3 regions of the Butyrivibrio sp. AE3003 genome follow, and region 2 is predicted to be linked to each of the others. Evidence: predicted binding sites of a transcription regulator. Region 2 holds the regulator's gene; each other region holds the start of a gene.

Region 1 (6,669 bases), 1.9 Mb from region 2:
TCTTGAGCGTTTCGATTCACGTAAGTGGATAATCCCCGAAGGAAAGGTGGTGGTTTTTATGAAGTCAGATTCACATCGATGCGGCAGTGATCCTGCTCCTGGTCGAAGTACCATAAAAACCACATACGCAAAAGGAGATTATCATGGAATTACAAGAAGAGAAAACAATCGTTGAGATTCTAAAAGAGCTTCTTGAAGCAAGGCAGTACACCATGCTCCGCCAGACCATCTCAGAAATGAACACAGTTGATATAGCTGCCGCAATGGGTGAGATGGAGGATGAGGATTCACTTAAAATGTTCAGAATCCTCCCCAAGGATATGGCTGCGGATGTATTTGCCGACTTGGAACTGGATGATCAGCAGTATATCATTCGTTCACTGTCAGACCGAGAAGCTTCCAACATTATTGACAACTTAATGGCGGATGATGCCACCGACCTTTTGGAAGAGATGCCCGCCAGTGTAGTAAAGCGTATTCTGGCCAACGCGAGCCCCGAGACAAGAGCTGATATCAATCACCTGCTCAGATATCCCGAAGACTCAGCCGGAAGTATTATGACCGTGGAGTATGTAGACCTCCGTGAAGATATGACGGTCAACGACGCTATCGAAAGAATCAGGAAAAAAGGCGTAGATTCCGAAACTATCAACATCTGTTACGTTGTATCGAGACAAAAAATACTTGTCGGAACCGTTGCGCTCAGATACCTTCTTATAACAAAGCCCGATGAGATCATCGGCGACATAATGAATACCAATGTCATCAGTATCAACACGATGACCGACCAGGAAGAAGCAGCAAGAATCTTCCAGAAGTACGGCTTCACGGCAATGCCCGTTGTAGACAACGAGTCACGTATGGTCGGTATCATCACCATCGATGACGTTGTGGACATCATGGAAGAAGAGGCTACCGAGGATATCGAGAAGATGGCTGCTATCGTGCCGTCCGATAAGCCTTATCCCAAGGTAGGCATATTGGAAACCTACAGAAACAGAATTCCATGGCTGTTGTTCCTTATGGTCAGCGCCACATTTACGGGCGGAATCATAGCACACTATGAAGCAGCTTTGACAGCATTTGCACTGACCGCATACATCCCGATGCTTATGGATACAGGCGGAAATGCAGGTTCACAGGCAAGCGTATCAATTATCCGTGGATTGTCACTGAAAGAAATTGAGTTCAAAGACTTATTCAAGATAGTATGGAAAGAAATAAGAGTTGCGGTTCTTTGCGGTTTTACCCTTGCCGTTGCTAACTTTATAAGACTTCTTGTCTTTGCTCACGGCGTTCCGATCGCAACATCACTTGTTGTCTGCCTGACACTTTTTGTTGTTGTGCTCATTGCAAAACTCGTAGGTTGTTTCCTTCCCATGCTTGCATCACGCTTCGGCTTTGACCCGGCAGTTATGGCAAGTCCGTTCATTACCACAATAGTTGATGCATTGTCACTGCTTGTTTTCTTGAACATTGCAACCGCATTATTGGCATAGTAATATGACATCACAGTAAACATCGCCCCGGAGGAGATATGGGTAAGAAATCAGTAAAAGAGAATAAGAACATCTATTTCACATCGCGTGAAGAGGCCGGCCTGACCAGAGCTCAGGCAAGCGAACTTATCGGAACGATAAGTGACAGCCGCCTTGAAAAAATAGAAACAGATAAGACATCCGTTCAGCCGGAAGACGTTGCAGATATGGCTGTCGCTTATAAGAAGCCTGAGTTATGCAACTACTACTGCACTCACGAGTGCCGGATCGGAAAAGGCAATGTTCCCGAGGTTAAGATTTCATCATTATCGGAGATTGTACTTGGAATGTTATCCGCACTTAATTCTCTGGACAACCAGAAAGCTCGTTTAATAGACATAACAGCAGACGGGCGCATAACAGATGACGAACTCAAAGATTTCGCCGAAATACAGCGTCAGCTGGACAATATAGATATGACTGTTGAAGCCCTTAGGTTATGGGTAAAAAATACAATTGCAGAAGGCAAGATAGATGAAAAGAAATTAAAAGATCTGAAAGCTTAATTGCTTTCAGATCTTTTTATTAATATAAAAAGGACGACTCGATTATCTCGAGCCGTCCCTATTTATTTACATGTTATATTACGTACGATCTAAGATCAAAGTGCCTCGTGGCATGTACGTGCGATAACGTCGAGCTGCTGCTCCTTAGTAAGGTTGATGAACTTAACAGCATATCCTGATACACGGATAGTGAAGTTAGCATACTCAGGCTTCTCAGGATGCTCCATAGCATCGATGAGCTTCTCCTTACCAAATACGTTAACGTTAAGGTGGTGTGCACCCTGGTCAAAGTATCCGTCAAGAACGCTAACAAGCTTGTTTGATCTCTCCTCATCGTCGTGACCAAGAGCGTTAGGGTTCATTGTCTGTGTGTTAGAAATTCCGTCAAGAGCGTACTCGTAAGGAATCTTAGCAACAGAGTTAAGTGAAGCAAGAAGTCCTGTCTTCTCAGCACCGTATGAAGGTGATGCTCCGGGTGCGAATGAAGCGAATGCAGGTCTTCCGTCAGGTGTAGCACCTGTAGCCTTACCATAAACAACGTTAGATGTGATTGTAAGGATAGATGTTGTAGGCTCAGAATCACGATATGTGTGGTGCTTCTCGATCTTCTTCATGAATGTCTTAAGGAGCCATACAGCGATCTCGTCTGCTCTCTCATCATCATTACCGTATCTTGGGAAGTCTCCCTCTACCTTGTAATCAACAACAAGACCTGACTCATCACGAACAGTTGTAACCTTAGCATACTTGATAGCTGAAAGTGAATCTACAACGTGTGAGAATCCAGCGATACCTGTAGCGAATGTACGTCTTACATCTGTATCGATAAGAGCCATCTCAGCTGCTTCGTAGTAGTACTTATCATGCATGTACTGGATAAGGTTGAGGATGTTTACATAGAGTCCTGCAAGCCAATCCATCATGATGTCATATTTGTGCATAACTTCATCATAATCAAGTACGTCAGCTGTGATAGGAGCCATCTCAGGACCTACCTGCATGTGCTTGCCGTCCTTTGTAAGGAACTTCTCATCCTTACCACCGTTGATAGCGTAAAGAAGGCACTTAGCAAGGTTAGCTCTTGCTCCGAAGAACTGCATCTCTTTACCTGTCTGTGTAGCAGATACGCAGCAGCAGATGCTGTAGTCATCGCCCCAGATAGGACGCATAACATCATCGTTCTCGTACTGGATTGAAGATGTTGTAACTGAAATCTTTGCAGCATACTTCTTGAATGTCTCAGGGAGCTTAGATGTGTAGAGCACTGTAAGGTTAGGCTCAGGTGAAGGTCCCATGTTCTCAAGAGTATGAAGGAAACGGAAGTCGTTCTTTGTAACCATGTGACGACCATCCATTCCAAGTCCACCAACTTCAAGTGTAGCCCATACAGGGTCACCTGAGAAGAGGTTGTTGTATGAAGGGATACGAGCGAACTTAACCATTCTGAACTTCATTGTCATGTGGTCGATAAGTTCCTGTGCCTCTTTCTCTGTAAGAGTTCCCTCTTTAATATCTCTTTCAATATAAATATCAAGGAATGTTGAAACACGTCCAACTGACATAGCAGCACCGTTCTGAGTCTTGATAGCTGCAAGGTATCCGAAGTAAAGCCACTGAACAGCTTCCTTAGCGTTCTTAGCGGGAGCAGAAATATCAAATCCGTAAACGGATGCCATTTCCTTCATTCCCTTAAGAGCTCTAACCTGCTCAGAGATTTCTTCTCTCTGACGGATGATGTGGTCGAGCATTGTTCCGTCACCACAGTTGTTGTAGTCATCCATCTTCTTCTTGATGAGGTAATCGATACCGTAAAGAGCTACTCTTCTGTAGTCGCCTACGATACGTCCACGGCCGTATGTATCAGGAAGACCTGTTACGATGTGGCTGTGTCTTGCTGCTCTCATCTCAGGTGTGTAAGCATCAAATACTGCCTGGTTGTGAGTCTTGTGATACTCTGTGAAGATCTTGTGGAACTTCTCATTTACCTTGTATCCGTATGTCTCAGCAGCTTCTTCAGCCATCTTGATTCCGCCGAAAGGCATGAATGCTCTCTTAAGAGGCTTATCTGTCTGAAGACCAACAACCTGCTCAAGGTCCTTCATAGACTCATCAATATATCCGGGGCCATATGCTGTAAGACTAGAAACAACCTCTGTCTCACACTCAAGAACGCCGCCCTTTTCACGTTCCTGTTTCTGGAGCTCCTGAAGCTTGCCCCAAAGCTTATCTGTAGCTTCTGTAGGCTCAGCCAAAAAGCTCTCATCTCCGTCATAAGGTGTGTAGTTGTTCTGGATGAAATCTCTTACGTTAACGTCATCCAACCAGTGGGTTCCCTTAAACCCGCGCCATGCTTCGTTCATTTTACGTACTCCTCGTTAAAATATTATCATATGTATTGTTCGAGATTGATGATATCACCTGTTACACATCCAAACATTGATTGTAATCAAGTTTTGAGTTTTTCTTAAAATATTATTTAACTCCATCAAAAAAGACAGCTCCATTGCGCAGCTGCCTTCTCATGATATTATTTCCCATTTAATATTTTCATTGCATTTTCAACTCTCTCTTTTGAAGGAGATTTAACGCCGTCGAGCTTGTAAGGAATACCGAGTGTCTCGAACTTATGCTGTCCCATCGAATGATAGGGAAGGACCTCAATCTTTTGTACATTGGAAAGAGTCTCTATAAACTCTCTTGTTCTCTTAAGGTACTCATCATCATCGGTTATTCCGGGCACGAGCACATGACGGATCCATATGGGTTTTGAGATATCCGACAGATACTTGAATCCGTCGAATATATTGTCATTCGGAAGCCCTGTGAGCTCTATGTGCTCATCCTTGTCGATGTGCTTGATATCAACAAGTAACAGGTCCGTATACTTCATAAGTTCCTCAAACTTGGAAAAGAAAGGCTCCTCACGCGTAAAAGGCTGAAGTGCCGTATCTATGCATGTATTGATACCGCGCTCTTTTGCCTTCTTAAAGAGCTCGATCAAGAAGTCTATCTGAAGAAGCGGCTCTCCGCCGCTTACAGTAATTCCGCCTTCTGTTCCCCAATAGCTTCTGTATCTTTCCGCAAAGTCCAGAAGTTCATCGGGAGTACGCATATCTTCCGAATTGGGATCCCAAGTATCAGCATTGTGGCAGTACTTGCATCTTAATTTGCATCCCTTTAAGAATACGATAAATCTGATTCCGGGTCCATCAACCGAACCGAATGTCTCTATTGAATGAATTGCACCTTTAACCATTGTTACTCCGTTTCATAAATAATCTGTATAGATCACTGATAAATATATATTTCCCTTAATGCATCTCTGTCGAGCACCCTGATCTTGGCATGTCCGACTCGCTCAATAAGCCCGCTCTTTTCCATCTCCCTGAGTTTCCTGCTGACAGTCTCTGTTCGAAGATTTACACTTGCGGCAATGTCATCGAGTTTTAATACTATGTCATCGCCCACACTCCTGTCAACTCTGTACATCAAAAAGCCCGCCAGTCTGGCCATCGGGTCTTTTGTGGAAAGAAGCATGTTCCTCTCATTGGCATCGTGGAGTTTTTTGCTCAAAAGAATGATGATATTCATCGCAGCCGAAGGATCGTCCACAACTTTAATGAAATCATCCCTGTGTATCTGGCAAATAGAAGCATTTGTAAGGCAAACCGCAGAATAAGGATAAATACTGCCATCCAAAAACATGCCTTCCCAAATGATGTCATGATCTGCAAGAATCGTTATGATCTGCTCTCTTCCGAGAGAATCGTATCTGCAAAGCTTAACTCTTCCTTTTCGTATTATGCATATGGAATCAACGGGTTCGCCTTCTCTGAAAAGATAACTGTTCTTCTTGAGAGTCTCATGAACAGAATGCTCCATAAGGCTTACCTGCGCATTTACAGGAAGTCCCTCGATAATAGGGACACTCGCAGTGCATAGTCCACCGCACTCCTCACAGATATTGAGCCCTATGATTCCTCTTTTTAACTCTTCTGCCTGGCTCCGGCCCTGATATATTCCTTTTTGTATCTCTTTCTTATCATTCATAAACAAATACCGACTCTCATTACTCCTTCGACCATAAGTAGCAATACGCCTGCGTCCTTGCAGCAAAAGGCTGAGTCTTAAGCAGTTCTCTTACTTCTTTTTTGGTATACCAGCCGGGTACTATCTCTTCCAATGTCGAGCTGCTTTTTGAAAAAGTTCCCGCCGCCTTTCCGACGCAGCAAAGGTTCTTTTCATTTGAGAAACCGACTGCACTGTAACTTTCGCCAATCCACTCGTCAATACTGATTATATCAAGTCCTGTTTCTTCCTTGAGTTCTCTTCTTGCGCTCTCCTCCGGTACTTCACCGGGATCGATAAGACCTGCAGGGAAGTTGTATACCCATGCGCCCGGTGCAAGTCTGAACTCTTTGTTTATAAGTATCTTTTCCCCAGTCTCATCGTGCATGATAAGCACAACTGCATCGATCTTGTTGTTGTGAATATCGTCATATCCCTTGAGATCGGGATTTCTGCTGATTATCTCGTATGTCTTATCCTTGTTATCAACAGTTTTGTAATGAAGGTCGTAGCGGGTAATGAACTCGCCCTGCTCCTTTTTCTCTAAGTACTGAAAT
Region 2 (6,669 bases):
AGATATAATCTTTATTTTCCAAAAAATTGGCAATTCTCAAAGCGCCGTGTCCGTACGCATCCGTCTTGATGACAGCCATGATCCTGACTCCGTCCGGGATATTGTTCTTCATCGCTTCAAGATTATATTCTATTGCACCAAGGTCTACTCTTGCGCAGACCCTTGAATTCTCATCATACATTTCCATTCCATCCGTTTTTCAATTCAAAATATTCTCAAGTTCATCCACTATGTCGGAAGCAACCATCGAAAGCTTTCCATGACGAGCAGCCGCCAGATCGCCCGCAGCCCCGTGCAGATACGCTCCTATGCAGGCGCATTCAAAAGAACTAAGTTCCGTTCCCACAAGAGCTCCAAGCACGCCCGAAAGCACATCTCCGCTTCCCGCGGTTGCCATGCCGTCATTTCCGCTTATATTAATATAAATCTTTTTTTCGTTACTGTCACTAACAACGCTTCGCGCATCCTTACAAATGACCGTACAATGAAGTTCTTTGGCAAGTTCTTTTGGATAAAAGAGAATATTCCTCTTACACTCCTTAATATCCCTTCCAAAAAGTCTTGCAAATTCAGCAAGATGAGGCGTAAGGATAAGCTTTTTGCCGTTTCTTCCAAAGTCACCCGCAAGACGCCTAAGTTCCTTATCGGCTGCAATAAGATTAAGTCCGTCCGCATCAACAACAAGGTTCTTGTCATATCTTGAAAGAACGATTTTAAGGATCTCAGCGCCCCTACCGGTCATCCCGATTCCCGGGCCCACAACCGCTGCCGTCGACCAGTTCATCGCATCTTCAAGCTTCTCCGAAACAGGTTCATAGTCCTCATATGTATCAATAAGGGCTTCCGGAATAACAGTCTTTATGACTTCCGCATTTTCAGAAGCCGTAAACACCTTTACCATCCCTGCTCCGGCCTTAAGGCACGCTCCCGCGCTAAGCGCACATGCTCCGCTTATTTCCTTCGAGCCGGCAATTATAAGGATTTTTCCGTTTGTTCCCTTATTTGAATACTTTTTTCTCTCGGGCAAAAGAGCTGTAACTTTCTCGTCATAAAAGAAATATTCCGGAGTGTTTCCGCAAAAGCTTTCTTTTGTAATTCCGGCATCGCAGACAACAAGCTTGCCAGTATATTCGCATCCGGGATACAGAATATGTCCCAGTTTTACGCAGTTAAACGTAACAGTTTCATCAGCTTTTACACAAAGAGAACAGATCCTTCCGTCATCAGCATTTATCCCCGAAGGAATGTCGACAGACACAACAAAAAGATCTTCTCTTCTGTCTTTTTTGCAATCATTGATATAGTCGATAGCCTCGGCATAACTTCCCGTAATATTTCTGGAAATCCCTATACCAAACAATGCATCTACTATAATATCCCATTCAGCAGGGCTTTTGTTGTCTCTTATATTGGAAAAAGTGTCAGCATTGATTCCGTAATTTGCCGCGATCTTAAGTTGCTTCAGGCACAGGTCGCTGCACTTAGTCATATCACCGACTACCACAAGCTTGACTCTTATGCCCCTTTGTTTTAAAAGCCTCGCGGTACAAATGCCGTCTCCGCCGTTATTTCCGACTCCGGCAAAAACAAGCGCTGTGTACTTTCTGTCTGCGTTTTTGGAAGAAATATGTTTTTCAATCTCATCAGCAACGCAAAGAGACGCTCTTTCCATCAAAATCTCAGTGCTCACTCCGAAGACCTCCGAAGTATTTCTGTCATATCTTTTCATCTCATCGCTTGTCACCGCATACTTCATAGCTTATCTCCCCTTTGAAAAAAGCTGCCATCAGGCAGCTTTTTAAATCAATTATGATGTGTAATCCTTGTCATTGCCTGCAAGAGGCCTGCGGATAGGATGTCTTCTGTCCGGATCGTATTTCATATCGAATATTTCAATAACTTCCGGCCCAAAGATCTGATGCATATAGGAATAAAGATTATAATTTTCCATCTCCGCCTGTTGCATGAGAACTATATTCTTCTTAAGTTGCACTCTGAAATCCGAAACCCATTTATCAAGTTCCGTGATGTACTCGGTATTATCATGAAGTCTCTCATAGCAAACCTTCATCGTTTCGATCATCAGCTCGTAATCGGCTTCATATATCTTTTTCGAAAGATCCCTGAGTTCATCATCGTAGGATTCGATTCTCTCGTTGCAGTCATTGATAAGTCTTGTTCTGTCTTCAATTTTTTTCTCGATAGCAGATGAATCACCCGCTTTATTGGCTTCGTCCCTAAGGGGCACAATCTCACCAAGAAGCTTTTTCTTAACCTTCTTAAGGTCCTTGGTCTCACTGCGCAACTTCCCGTCACGCTCGACAAGTGCATTCAATTCATCCGCAAGATTCGAGATCTCCGGTGTCATTTCCGTCTGCGTAAAAAGCTGGTGCCATTTGTTATCCAGCGTCAAAATGGGAATATTCTTTCCCTGTAACGCAGACATATAAGCTTCTTTGTCTTTTGCCATTAGTTTTTCTCACCTGAGTTAAACATTTTTTCCTGACCTGTTTATATTATACGATAATTTCATCAAACTGTCAGATAAATGTACATTTTCTACCACAATATAGTCAGGCACCTCGAGATCGACGTGTGCAAAGTTCCAGATGGCTTTAATTCCACACTTGCATAGTCTGTGAGCCATCGGAACTGCCTGATCCTTCGGAATGGTCAAAACAGCTATCTCTATTTTATTGTTTTTTACAAAATCTTCTACTTCATCGATCGGACGAACTTCCACATCTCTTATCTTTGATCCGAAAAGATCGGGGTTACAATCAAATGCTCCTTTGAAAACAAATCCTCTTCTTGTAAAATTCGTGTAACCCGCGATTGCCTTGCCGAGATGTCCGGCTCCGATAATAACAAGGCTGTGTTCCTTGTCTATTCCCAAAATCTTACTGATCTCGTCATAGAGATAACCTACGTTATAACCATATCCCTGCTGACCAAAACCACCAAAATTATTAAAATCCTGCCTTATCTGAGAAGCAGTGACTTTCATGATGTCGCTAAGCTCTTGAGAAGATATTCTCTCAACACCTTTCTCCTTGAGATCTCCCAAATATCTGAAATAACGCGGAAGTCTGGAAATGACCGCCTGAGAAATTTCCTTATCTGCCATATTCTGCTCCTTTATTATGTATTATTTTTAACTGAAATAATTCTTAGAATTCTCTTTTAAACAATAGTATAGATTGTTAAGGATTATACAAAATAATTATATCTGTGCGTTAAATCTATGTCAATCGGATAAAGCCACATATTCCGCAAAAACAGCTGATTTACCGCGCCATTTACTTTAATAGTGAAATCATATATTATTCAATACGAATTACATCTATTGATAATAAAGAAAGTTGAGGATAAATCATGTCATATAAAGATTATATGGTACGCGCAACCGCAGCAGATGCGCAGATAAGAGCTTTCGCTGCAACAACAAGAGATCTTGCCGAATACGGAAGAAAAGCACACAACCTCTCTCCCATTGCCGCAGCGGCACTCGGACGTCTTATGACAGGCACTGTAATGATGGGAACAATGATGGATAACGATCAGGACCTCATAACCGTAAAGATGGACGGTGACGGTCCTTTAAAAGGAGTTCTTGCAACAGCCGACAGGTTTGGTAATGTTAAGGGTTATGTTACAAATCCTTATGTTGTCATGGAACCAAATGCGGCCGGACATTTAAATGTAGGAGGCGGAATCGGCGAAGGTACTCTCACCGTTATCAGGGATATGGGGTTAAAAGAGCCCTATGTCGGCCAGGTTCCTCTGTATACCGGAGAAGTTGCCGAAGATCTCACATACTATTTTACCAAGTCTGAACAGACTCCTTCTTCAGTCGGACTCGGCGTTCTTGTTGAAAGAGAGAATCTTTCCGTTATCGCCGCAGGCGGATTTATCATCCAGCTTCTGCCCTTCGCTTCCGAAGAAGTAATATCAAAGCTCGAGGAAAATCTTACAAAATTCTCTTCGGTTACTGATATTCTCAAGGCCGGAAAGGCTCCCGAAGATTTACTTAACATAATTCTCGAAGGCTTCGATATAGAGATCACAGATAAAATTGATTTAAATTTTTTCTGCAATTGCGACAAAGACAGGGTTGAAAGAGCCCTTATGTTAATTGGCCGAAAAGAGCTTCAGGAGCTGATTGACGATGGAAAACCTATAGAATTATGTTGTCATTTTTGTAACAAAAAATATATCTTTAAAACGTCTGAACTCCTTGAAATTCAAAGAAATTTGAAATAACACCTTTTATAAAAACAGATTATGCGTTATACTATTGCTTAGATGTTAGTAACATTTTACTAACAAAGTTACAGGGGTTTTAACAAAGGAGGTAATAGTATGACAAGACACACTGTAAAAAAATCGCGTGCCATCAGGACCGTCATGTCCTTAACTCTGGCATCGACTATCTTTCTGACTTCCGGTATAGGTGCAGCCGTTGCACATGCCGGAGGAAAAGAAGGTGTACATATAAATAACACTTCTGGTGTAGCCAGTATCAATGATTTCAAAAAGCTTGTAGAAGAAGGAAAGGATATGTCCGATAAAACAGTTATCCTTTCAACCAATGATGCACAATGTAATTTCGATAAATATCCTTATGTTGCATCTCTTAAGAACTTTTTTGAAGATAGCTTGAAGTCTGATGTTGTTCTTATCGACACAGGTGATTTCTGTGAAGGTAAAGATATGGAAAAATTTTGGAGTGCCAACGGTGGTGCTCAGTGCATGAACACTTACGATAACGATTATGCCGCTTTCCTTGCAATGAATGAAGCCGGCTATGATTTTGCTAATTTCGGAAATTACGGATTCAACTACGGATCCGATATAAATACAAACAATTATTTTGATTCAGGTTGCAGCATTGTTAATTTCGACTGTGCCGACAAGGCAATGAATGCTGCTTGCAAAGGCAAAGGAAAGGATTTCTCACAGTCATCCGATTGCTTCTCAAGCATTATGAAGCAAAACAGCCTTTGTGACAACAGCTTCATGTATGACTGTGCTAATTCAGACATGAAGATCGGCTTCTTCGGATTGCCCGAATATGAAGCTTTAGGAAACTATGACTTATCCAAGAATTCTGAATGGTATACTTGCGCCGAACAACAGGCTCAGAGTCTTAAGGAAGATGGTGCCGACCTTGTTATCTGCATGTCCCAGCTTGGCTTGGGTGATGCTCTTAAGGGTGGCAGCGGAATCTTTAATCTGCTTGGCAATTTATTCGGCCTTGGCGGAAAGAGTGCCTCAAAGGGTGCATCCAAGGGCGGATCAGGCATGGATTTCATCGATCTTCTTCTCGACGGTTGCTCTCTCTTCGCTGAAGGCGAAAGCGCTCTGCCCCTTAAGTTAGCTGATATGCTTCTTCGTAATATCGGTGTAACAATTCTTGATAACAACAGCAAGTCTATCGAAGATAATTTCCTCTTCTCTCTCGATGACATCATCAAGAACCTTGGTGGTGATTCAAACATCTCCAAGTTCGTAAGTGATATGATCGGTGGATTTGGTTTCAACCTCTTCGGCGATGCTGATTGCGACTTCGATTGCGATTGGGATTGGGATTACAACAGCTGCACAGGAAAGACCAACGGCAAGTCAACACCTCAGCCCAAGCCTTCACCACAGCCTAAATGCGGTGACACACCTCAGCCTCAGCCCAAACCTTCACCACAGCCAAAGCCCACTCCACAACCTAAGGGTGGCACATCCACTCCAAAACCGGACGGAGCCGCTGCACCTAAGGGTGAAACAGTTCCCGCTAAACCGGACGGAGCTGCTGCACCTAAGGGTGAGACTGTTCCGGCTAAACCTGACGGAGCTGCCGCTCCTAAGGCTGAAACCGTTCCCGCTAAGCCCGACGGAGCACCTGCCCCTCAGTATCAGCAGAACAGCAAGTCATTATTTGACGAATTATTCCCTGAAGAAGAGGATGATGATTTCTTCTGGTTCTAATTTTCGAATAAAAAAGTTTTAATATATATCGAACCACTTCTTTGATCATATATCAGGGAAGTGGTTCTTTTATTAATATATTAAAATATGAGTTAAAAATTTAGGGGTTTAATTAATTTTCTTTTTACGTTATACTATTGATTAAGCATTGGGGCCCAATATGCTTACTACGCGACATAACAACGTTTTTAACATCACAGGAGGTAGTAGTATGAAAAGACACAATGTAAACAAAGCACCTGCCATTCGGGCTGTAATGTCTATGATAATGGCAACAGCAATCTTTCTTTCTTCAAATTTCGGTGCGTCTGTTGCACACGCCGAAACAAAAACCGTCTCATACGAACACAATGAGTCTGTTGACGGAAAAATATCTGATTTCAAAAAAATGGTAGCGGAAGGCAAAGACCTGTCCGACAAGCTGGTAATTATTTCCACAAACGATGTACACGGTGCTATACAGAAATATCCATATGTAGCATCACTAAAAAACTTTTTCAAAAATGAACTCAATGCTGATGTTCTCCTTGTCGACTCCGGAGATTTCAGCCAGGACAAAAATCCTGAACACAATAATGAGGACGCCGACAGTGCCAACTGCATGGAACCTTCAGAAGGTTTGGCCGGTGTTGAAGCCATGAACGCTGCCGGATATGATATCGCGACTTTAGGCAATCATGAATTTGA
Region 3 (6,669 bases), 400 kb from region 2:
ATGGGTGCTGAAATCTCACCTGTGAATGCACCGCTGTCTACGATATAAAAATTCTCTGCACCAACGTGTACGTTTGTGCCCTTAACAGCGTTAACTACGGGTACAATATCGATTGCAGGTACGCAGTAAACTACGTCTACATCATCATTCTTTACAAGATCCTTGAGCTCTTCACAAAGAGCTACTGCCTCGCTTGGAGTCTTGTTCATCTTCCAGTTTCCGGCGATTATTCTTCTACGTGCCATGTTTTCCACCTCTATATTTTGTAATATTTACTTCTTGATTTTCACAAGGAAGTTCTGCTCTCGCACCTATCGGTGCTCGCCAGAACTAAGTTCGAACTACCGACTCGAAAAAACCTCGTCGGAGTCTCACTTATCATCAGCTGCTACTACACCGGGAAGCGCCTTACCCTCAAGGAACTCAAGAGAAGCACCACCACCTGTTGAGATGTGGCTCATCTTGTCAGCGAAGCCAAGCTGATTAACAGCTGCTGCACTGTCACCACCACCGATGATTGTTGTAGCTGTTGTCTCTGCAAGAGCCTTAGCTACTGACTTTGTTCCCTCTGCAAGAACAGGGTTCTCGAATACACCCATAGGTCCGTTCCAAACAACTGTCTTAGCTGACTTAACAGCATCAGCGAAGAGGTCACGTGTCTTAAGACCGATATCAAGACCTTCCTTATCAGCAGGAATCTGATTTGAAGGAACGATTTCTGTCTCGATGCTGGGGTTATCGATAGGATCAGGGAATCCTGCTGAAACTACAGTATCGATGGGAAGAAGAAGCTGCTTGCCGTTAGCCTTAGCCTTCTCAAGCATTTCCTTACAATAATCAAGCTTTGTATCGTCTACAAGAGACTTACCAACCTCATAGCCCTGAGCCTTGAGGAATGTGAATGCCATACCACCACCGATGATAAGTGTATCGCACTTCTCGATGAGGTTATTGATAACGTTGAGCTTATCAGCAACCTTAGCACCACCAAGTATAGCTACGAAAGGTCTTACAGGGTTCTCAACTGCATTTCCGAGGAAATCGATTTCCTTCTGCATGAGGTATCCAACTGCGTTGTTTCCGCCCTTCTCTGTGATGAACTTTGTAACGCCTGCTACAGAAGCGTGTGCTCTGTGAGCTGATCCGAAAGCATCGCATACATAGTCATCAGCAAGCTCTGCGAGCTCTTTTGCAAAAGCATCGCCTGCCTCTTCGGGCTTTGTCTCTTCCTTGCCTCTGAAACGAGTATTCTGAAGAAGAACAACATCTCCCTCGTTCATAGCTTCTACAGCTGCTGTTGCATCAGCGCCTGTTACGTTGTAATCAGAAATGAACTTAACCTCTTTGCCGAGCTTTTCAGAAAGTCTCTTTGCAACAGGTGCAAGTGACTCACCCTCGTTAGGGCCGTTCTTTACTTTTCCAAGGTGTGAGCAAAGAATAACCTTGCCACCATCCTTTATAAGCTTGTTGATTGTAGGAAGAGCTGCTACTACTCTTGTCTCGTCTGTGATCTCACCGTTCTTGAGAGGAACGTTGAAGTCGCAACGAACAAGTACGCGTCTGCCCTTTACGTTAATATCGTCTACTGATTTCTTATTAAGACTCATTTTTGTTCTCCTTTGTAATAAAAATTGATGATAAAGAGTCGCTTGCGACTCTTTCGCGCACGAGCGGATTGCGTAAGCAATAATTTCATTTCCGCGAGTTGCGCATCCATAGCGGAGCGTTTTTATTGAATAGGGAATTTCAAAGAAATTTCCTATTCAATAAAATAGAGGGCCTGGTCCAAACGGACCGGACCCTCTTAATGGTTTCTATTAGGTTCTACTTGCTCCCCGCGAGTTTTCACAAGGAGGTTCGACTCTCGCACCGAAGGTGCTCGATCGAACTAAGTAGTACACTAGACTCGACAAAACCTCGTCAAGTGATTACTTAACGAACTTCTCGAAGTACTTGATTGTACGAACCATCTGTGATGTGTATGAGTTCTCGTTGTCATACCATGAAACAACCTGAACTTCATAGAGATCATCACCAATCTTGTTAACCATTGTCTGTGTTGCATCGAAGAGTGAACCATATGTCATTCCAACGATATCAGATGAAACGATTTCATCCTCGTTGTATCCGAATGTCTCAGGATCAGAAGCCTTCTTCATAGCCTCGTTGATAGCTTCCTTAGTTACCTCTGTGCTTGACTTAACAACTGCGAAAAGAAGAGTTGTTGAACCTGTAGGAACAGGAACTCTCTGAGCAGCTCCGATGAGCTTTCCGTTAAGTTCAGGGATAACAAGGCCGATAGCCTTTGCAGCACCTGTTGAGTTAGGAACGATGTTAACAGCGCCTGCACGTGCTCTTCTAAGGTCACCCTTTCTCTGAGGTCCGTCAAGGATCATCTGATCACCTGTGTAAGCATGGATTGTTGCCATGATACCAGACTGGATAGGTGCGAAATCGTTAAGAGCCTTAGCCATAGGTGCAAGGCAGTTTGTTGTACATGATGCAGCTGAGATGATGTTGTCATCTGCTGTAAGTGTCTCGTGGTTAACATTGTATACGATAGTAGGAAGATCATTTCCTGCAGGAGCAGAAATAACTACCTTCTTAGCACCGGCATCGATATGAGCCTGTGCCTTAGCCTTTGATGTGTAGAAACCTGTACACTCAAGAACAACGTCTACACCAATCTTGCCCCAAGGAAGGTTCTTAGCATCTGCCTCTTTGTAGATTGTGATTTCCTTGCCATTAACTGTGATTGAATTCTCGCTGTAAGAAACCTTATCAGCATACTTGTACTTGCCCTGTGATGAATCATACTTAAGAAGATGAGCAAGCATCTTAGGATCTGTAAGATCGTTGATTGCTACGATCTCTGTTCCTTCATGCTCAAACATCTGTCTGAAAGCAAGACGTCCGATACGACCAAAACCATTGATTGCTACTTTAACTGCCATTTTAAGTTCCTCCTAAAATGAATATAATATTTAATTGCTGCTTAATATCACACTTATTGATAATTTTTTATCAGCAACTCTAATTCTAATAAAAAATGTAGCATAAATCAAGTAAGAATATTATGATATAGGTGTCAAAAAGTCAAAAATGCGTACATGCTTGCATGTTAAGCTTTTTGACCTTTTGACCCTAACAATCATGAGGAATTAGCGATTTGCTTTGCAAATCCGCGGTTTCCGAATGATTGTAGAATTGCGAGAATGACGTCAGTCATGGAGCAATTCGCATATCATATTATAGATACAAAAAGTCAAAAATGCGTACATTCATCATTTAATAAATCACGGAGAACCCCATATGATCTTACCGGCAGACTACCATTTACACACTCACAATTCGGGCGACAGCGAAGCACCCATGGAAGACATGATCAAAAGTGCCATAAACAAAGGCCTTGAAGAAATCTGTTTTACCGACCACATGGACATGGACTATCCGATAACCGAAGACACCCCGAAAGATTATTTTTTATTGGACACTCCTCCTTACAAAAAAGAGCTATATAAGTATAAGGAGATGTACAAAGACAAGATTTCTATAAAATTCGGTGTTGAAGTAGGCATGCAGGATCATATAGCCAAAGAAAACACAGCCTATGTCCGCTCGGAATCTTTTGACTTCGTCATCGCATCCATGCATCTTATTGACGGGCAAGATCCCTACTACCCTGAATTCTGGGAAGGCCTTGATGTAAAAGAAGTTTTCAGGCACTACTTTGAACTTACGCTTGAAAACTTAAAACTCTTTGATGACTACTGCGTCCTCGGGCACCTCGACTATCTCGCCCGCTACGCACCCGAAGGGAGCAATCCGTATTCATATGAAGCTTATTCCGACATAATCGACGCCATCTTGATTCATCTTATAAAAAGCGACAAAGGCCTCGACTTTAACACCAGCCGTCTTTTCAGAACCGGTGGCCCCACCAATCCAAGTCCCAATGTCTTAAAAAGATACAAAGAACTTGGCGGAAAGATAATCACCATCGGCTCCGATGCTCATAATCCCGAAGGCGTTGCCGGCGCATTTGAGAAGGCAAGTATCATTGCAAAAAAATGCGGCTTCGACGAATACTGTACTTTCGAAAGACTGAAACCTACATTCCATAAATTATAAAAAAACTTCTTGCACCGCCTGCAGCTTTGTAGCACTGCGTGGGCGGTGCTTTTTCACGCCAAATGCAACTGATTCCCAAAGTTTCCCCCAATTATACTAAAAAAATCTTGCAAAGCATTCATAGTAGTTTATAAAGTCATTGTTATATCTGTGAAGAGCCCTGTCTAAATACTTAATAAGTGAAAAAGAGACAGGGGTAAACCAAGCAGATTCTCTGTCCAAATATGTACTAAGCCGAAAAGCGACAGGGTAAAACCAAGCGTATTCTCTGTCCAAATATTCAATAAGCCGAAAAGCGACAGGGTAAAACCAAGCGTATTCTCTGTCCAAATATGTACTAAGCCGAAAAGCGACAGGGTAAAGCCAAGCAGATTCTCTGTCCAAATATTCAATAAGCTGAAAAGAGACAGGGTAAAGCCAAGCAGATTCTCTGTCCAAATATTCAATAAGCCGAAAAAAGACAGGGTAAAACCAAGCAGATTCTCTGTCCAAATATTCAATAAGCCGAAAAGAGACAGAGTAAAACCAAGCAGATTCTCTGTCCAAATATTCAATAAGCTGAAAAGAGACAGGGTAAAACCAAGCAGATTCTCTGTCCAAATATTCAATAAGCTTATAGCAAGTGCTTCTGCCTGCCACAAGTGATGTGGAAGTTTTTGTTTATAAGATGAACGAAATATAGTAAAATATACATGATATTGATGTATCGTTTAGAAAGAATGGATATTTTCTCTGTATCGCCAGTGAAGATTACCGATTCCTTTCTTTTCTCGATGCACCCGCGCGAAGCTTTGGAGGCTATATGAGGGAAGAATTCTACACCAGAGGTAAACAAACTAACGTATATAATTTCATATTCATGTACAAGTCTGTTACTCTTTGCTGTTTATGCGTTGTTACTGCGATTCTGGCATTTTATTGTCGAACAGACCTCTTAAAAATGACGTTTTCCAAGGACAAAACTTCGCAAAGGCTCTTGCTATCTGTCTTAATCTTTGTTTTAATGGTATTTATTTCCGTTATAATAGACTTTTATATATTAAAAAAGACTACAAATATCGGCTACAGACTAAACAGACTTGCCTACCTCGACAGGCTCACGGGACTTCCCAACAGATTCAGTTGCGACCTTCTGTTTGAAAGTTTCAATGGTTCGGAACGACTCCCCGGGGTCGGCTTTGTTGTTATGAAAATAAATAATCTTCCGACCGTAAATCAGACAACAAGTCATGATAACGGCAACAACCTAATTACCGAGTTTTGTTTTATTCTTGAGGATGTCGGCGAAAAATATGGTTATGTCGGAAGAAACGGCGGAAATGAATTTATTATTCTGATTGAAAATTGTTCGGACACCGACTGCGATATGTTCCTTTCAGATCTCACAAAAAGAATCCGCGGCTACAACGAGATGGCTGTCGGAACACCTCTTGAGATAGCATACGCATGCGTACTCAACTCTAACGAAAAGAGATCCGTAATGTCCGAACTAATCTCTTTTGCCTATAAGAAACTTAAGGATGCACCACAAATACTCTCATGAAAATTATGATTGAAAAAAGCTTTTTTAAAAATCGTATATTCTCTTTAATCTGTCTTTTCACCTGCTCGGTTTTATTTCTCACATCATGCGGCTCCAAACACGGCGTAACACTCCTTGACAGAGCCGGCCACAAAAAAGATGCGCAGATTGATGAGACCGTAAGGGGAAGTCGCGACAACACGCCTCTTTGCCTTGTCCCTACAGCTCCCGGAACCGATACATTTGAGAACGAATATGCCCGTATCGACTATTCAAACATGTCTGAGGGCTATATTTTCGTGACTTATAAAGGAAGTTCTCCCAAAGTTAAGCTTCAGATCACAGGCCCGGACACGGTTACCTATACTTACGACATCTCAAGCAATTCAAAAGACGGCGAGGTCTTCCCTCTTCAGGCAGGAAACGGGCAGTACATGATAAATGTATATGAGAACATCACAGAGACCAAGTATTCAATGGTGTTCTCGTTCCCGATAGATATAACTCTTTCAAACGGATATAAGCCTTTCTTGTATCCAAATCAGTTCATCAACTTCGCTCCCGACTCTCTGGCTGTCAGAAAAGGTGCGGCACTTGCTTATCCTTGCAATTCAGACATCGAGGTCGTTGCAGAAGTATATAACTTTATGATAGAAAATATCACTTACGACTATGAAGAAGCCGAAACCGTACAAAGTGGCTATCTTCCCGACCTTGACGAGATTCTCATAACCCAGAAAGGAATCTGTCTCGACTACGCTTCGCTTATGGCTGCGATGCTTCGAAGCCAGAACATCCCGACAAAGATGGAAGTCGGCTATGCAGGAACCGCTTATCATGCATGGCTCAGCACTTATATAAAAGATGTAGGCTGGGTAAACGGAATGATCGAATTTGACGGAAAAGACTGGTCACTTCTCGATCCCACTTTTGCATCAAATACGGAAGAGAGAAAGCTCGAAAACTTTATCGGAGACGGATCCAATTACTCTGTTAAATACGTTTATTGATATAGG

The links. The regulator Rex, encoded in region 2, represses fermentation and respiration genes when NADH is low (regulators of the CRP and FNR family bind a similar motif). The targets are predictions, from matches to a motif close to ATTGTTAANTANTTAACAAT.
Region 1: pflB (formate C-acetyltransferase) is a predicted target of Rex. The motif match lies at 4,416-4,435, and genes of this name have one in related genera.
Region 3: gap (type I glyceraldehyde-3-phosphate dehydrogenase) is a predicted target of Rex. The motif match lies at 3,010-3,029, and genes of this name have one in related genera.

What each region holds. Positions count from the first base shown of each region.
Region 1 is NZ_JMLX01000001.1:2,475,651-2,482,319, forward strand. Features, by position in the region: gene mgtE (magnesium transporter) at 144-1,499, shown strand; gene CD00_RS0111930 (helix-turn-helix domain-containing protein) at 1,538-2,044, shown strand; gene pflB (formate C-acetyltransferase) at 2,140-4,404, opposite strand; gene pflA (pyruvate formate-lyase-activating protein) at 4,572-5,300, opposite strand; gene CD00_RS0111945 (Crp/Fnr family transcriptional regulator) at 5,333-6,094, opposite strand; gene CD00_RS0111950 (NUDIX hydrolase) at 6,114-6,669, opposite strand, start outside.
Region 2 is NZ_JMLX01000001.1:536,976-543,644, reverse strand. Features, by position in the region: gene alr (alanine racemase) at 1-181, opposite strand, end outside; gene CD00_RS0102640 (NAD(P)H-hydrate dehydratase) at 200-1,756, opposite strand; gene CD00_RS0102635 (hypothetical protein) at 1,808-2,470, opposite strand; gene CD00_RS0102630 (redox-sensing transcriptional repressor Rex) at 2,489-3,127, opposite strand; gene hslO (Hsp33 family molecular chaperone HslO) at 3,376-4,263, shown strand; gene CD00_RS0102620 (hypothetical protein) at 4,363-5,982, shown strand; gene CD00_RS0102615 (metallophosphoesterase) at 6,194-6,669, shown strand, end outside.
Region 3 is NZ_JMLX01000001.1:137,332-144,000, reverse strand. Features, by position in the region: gene tpiA (triose-phosphate isomerase) at 1-245, opposite strand, end outside; gene CD00_RS0100655 (phosphoglycerate kinase) at 372-1,607, opposite strand; gene gap (type I glyceraldehyde-3-phosphate dehydrogenase) at 1,929-2,954, opposite strand; gene CD00_RS0100645 (histidinol-phosphatase HisJ family protein) at 3,313-4,131, shown strand; gene CD00_RS0100640 (hypothetical protein) at 4,296-4,739, opposite strand; gene CD00_RS0100635 (GGDEF domain-containing protein) at 4,934-5,674, shown strand; gene CD00_RS0100630 (transglutaminase-like domain-containing protein) at 5,671-6,663, shown strand.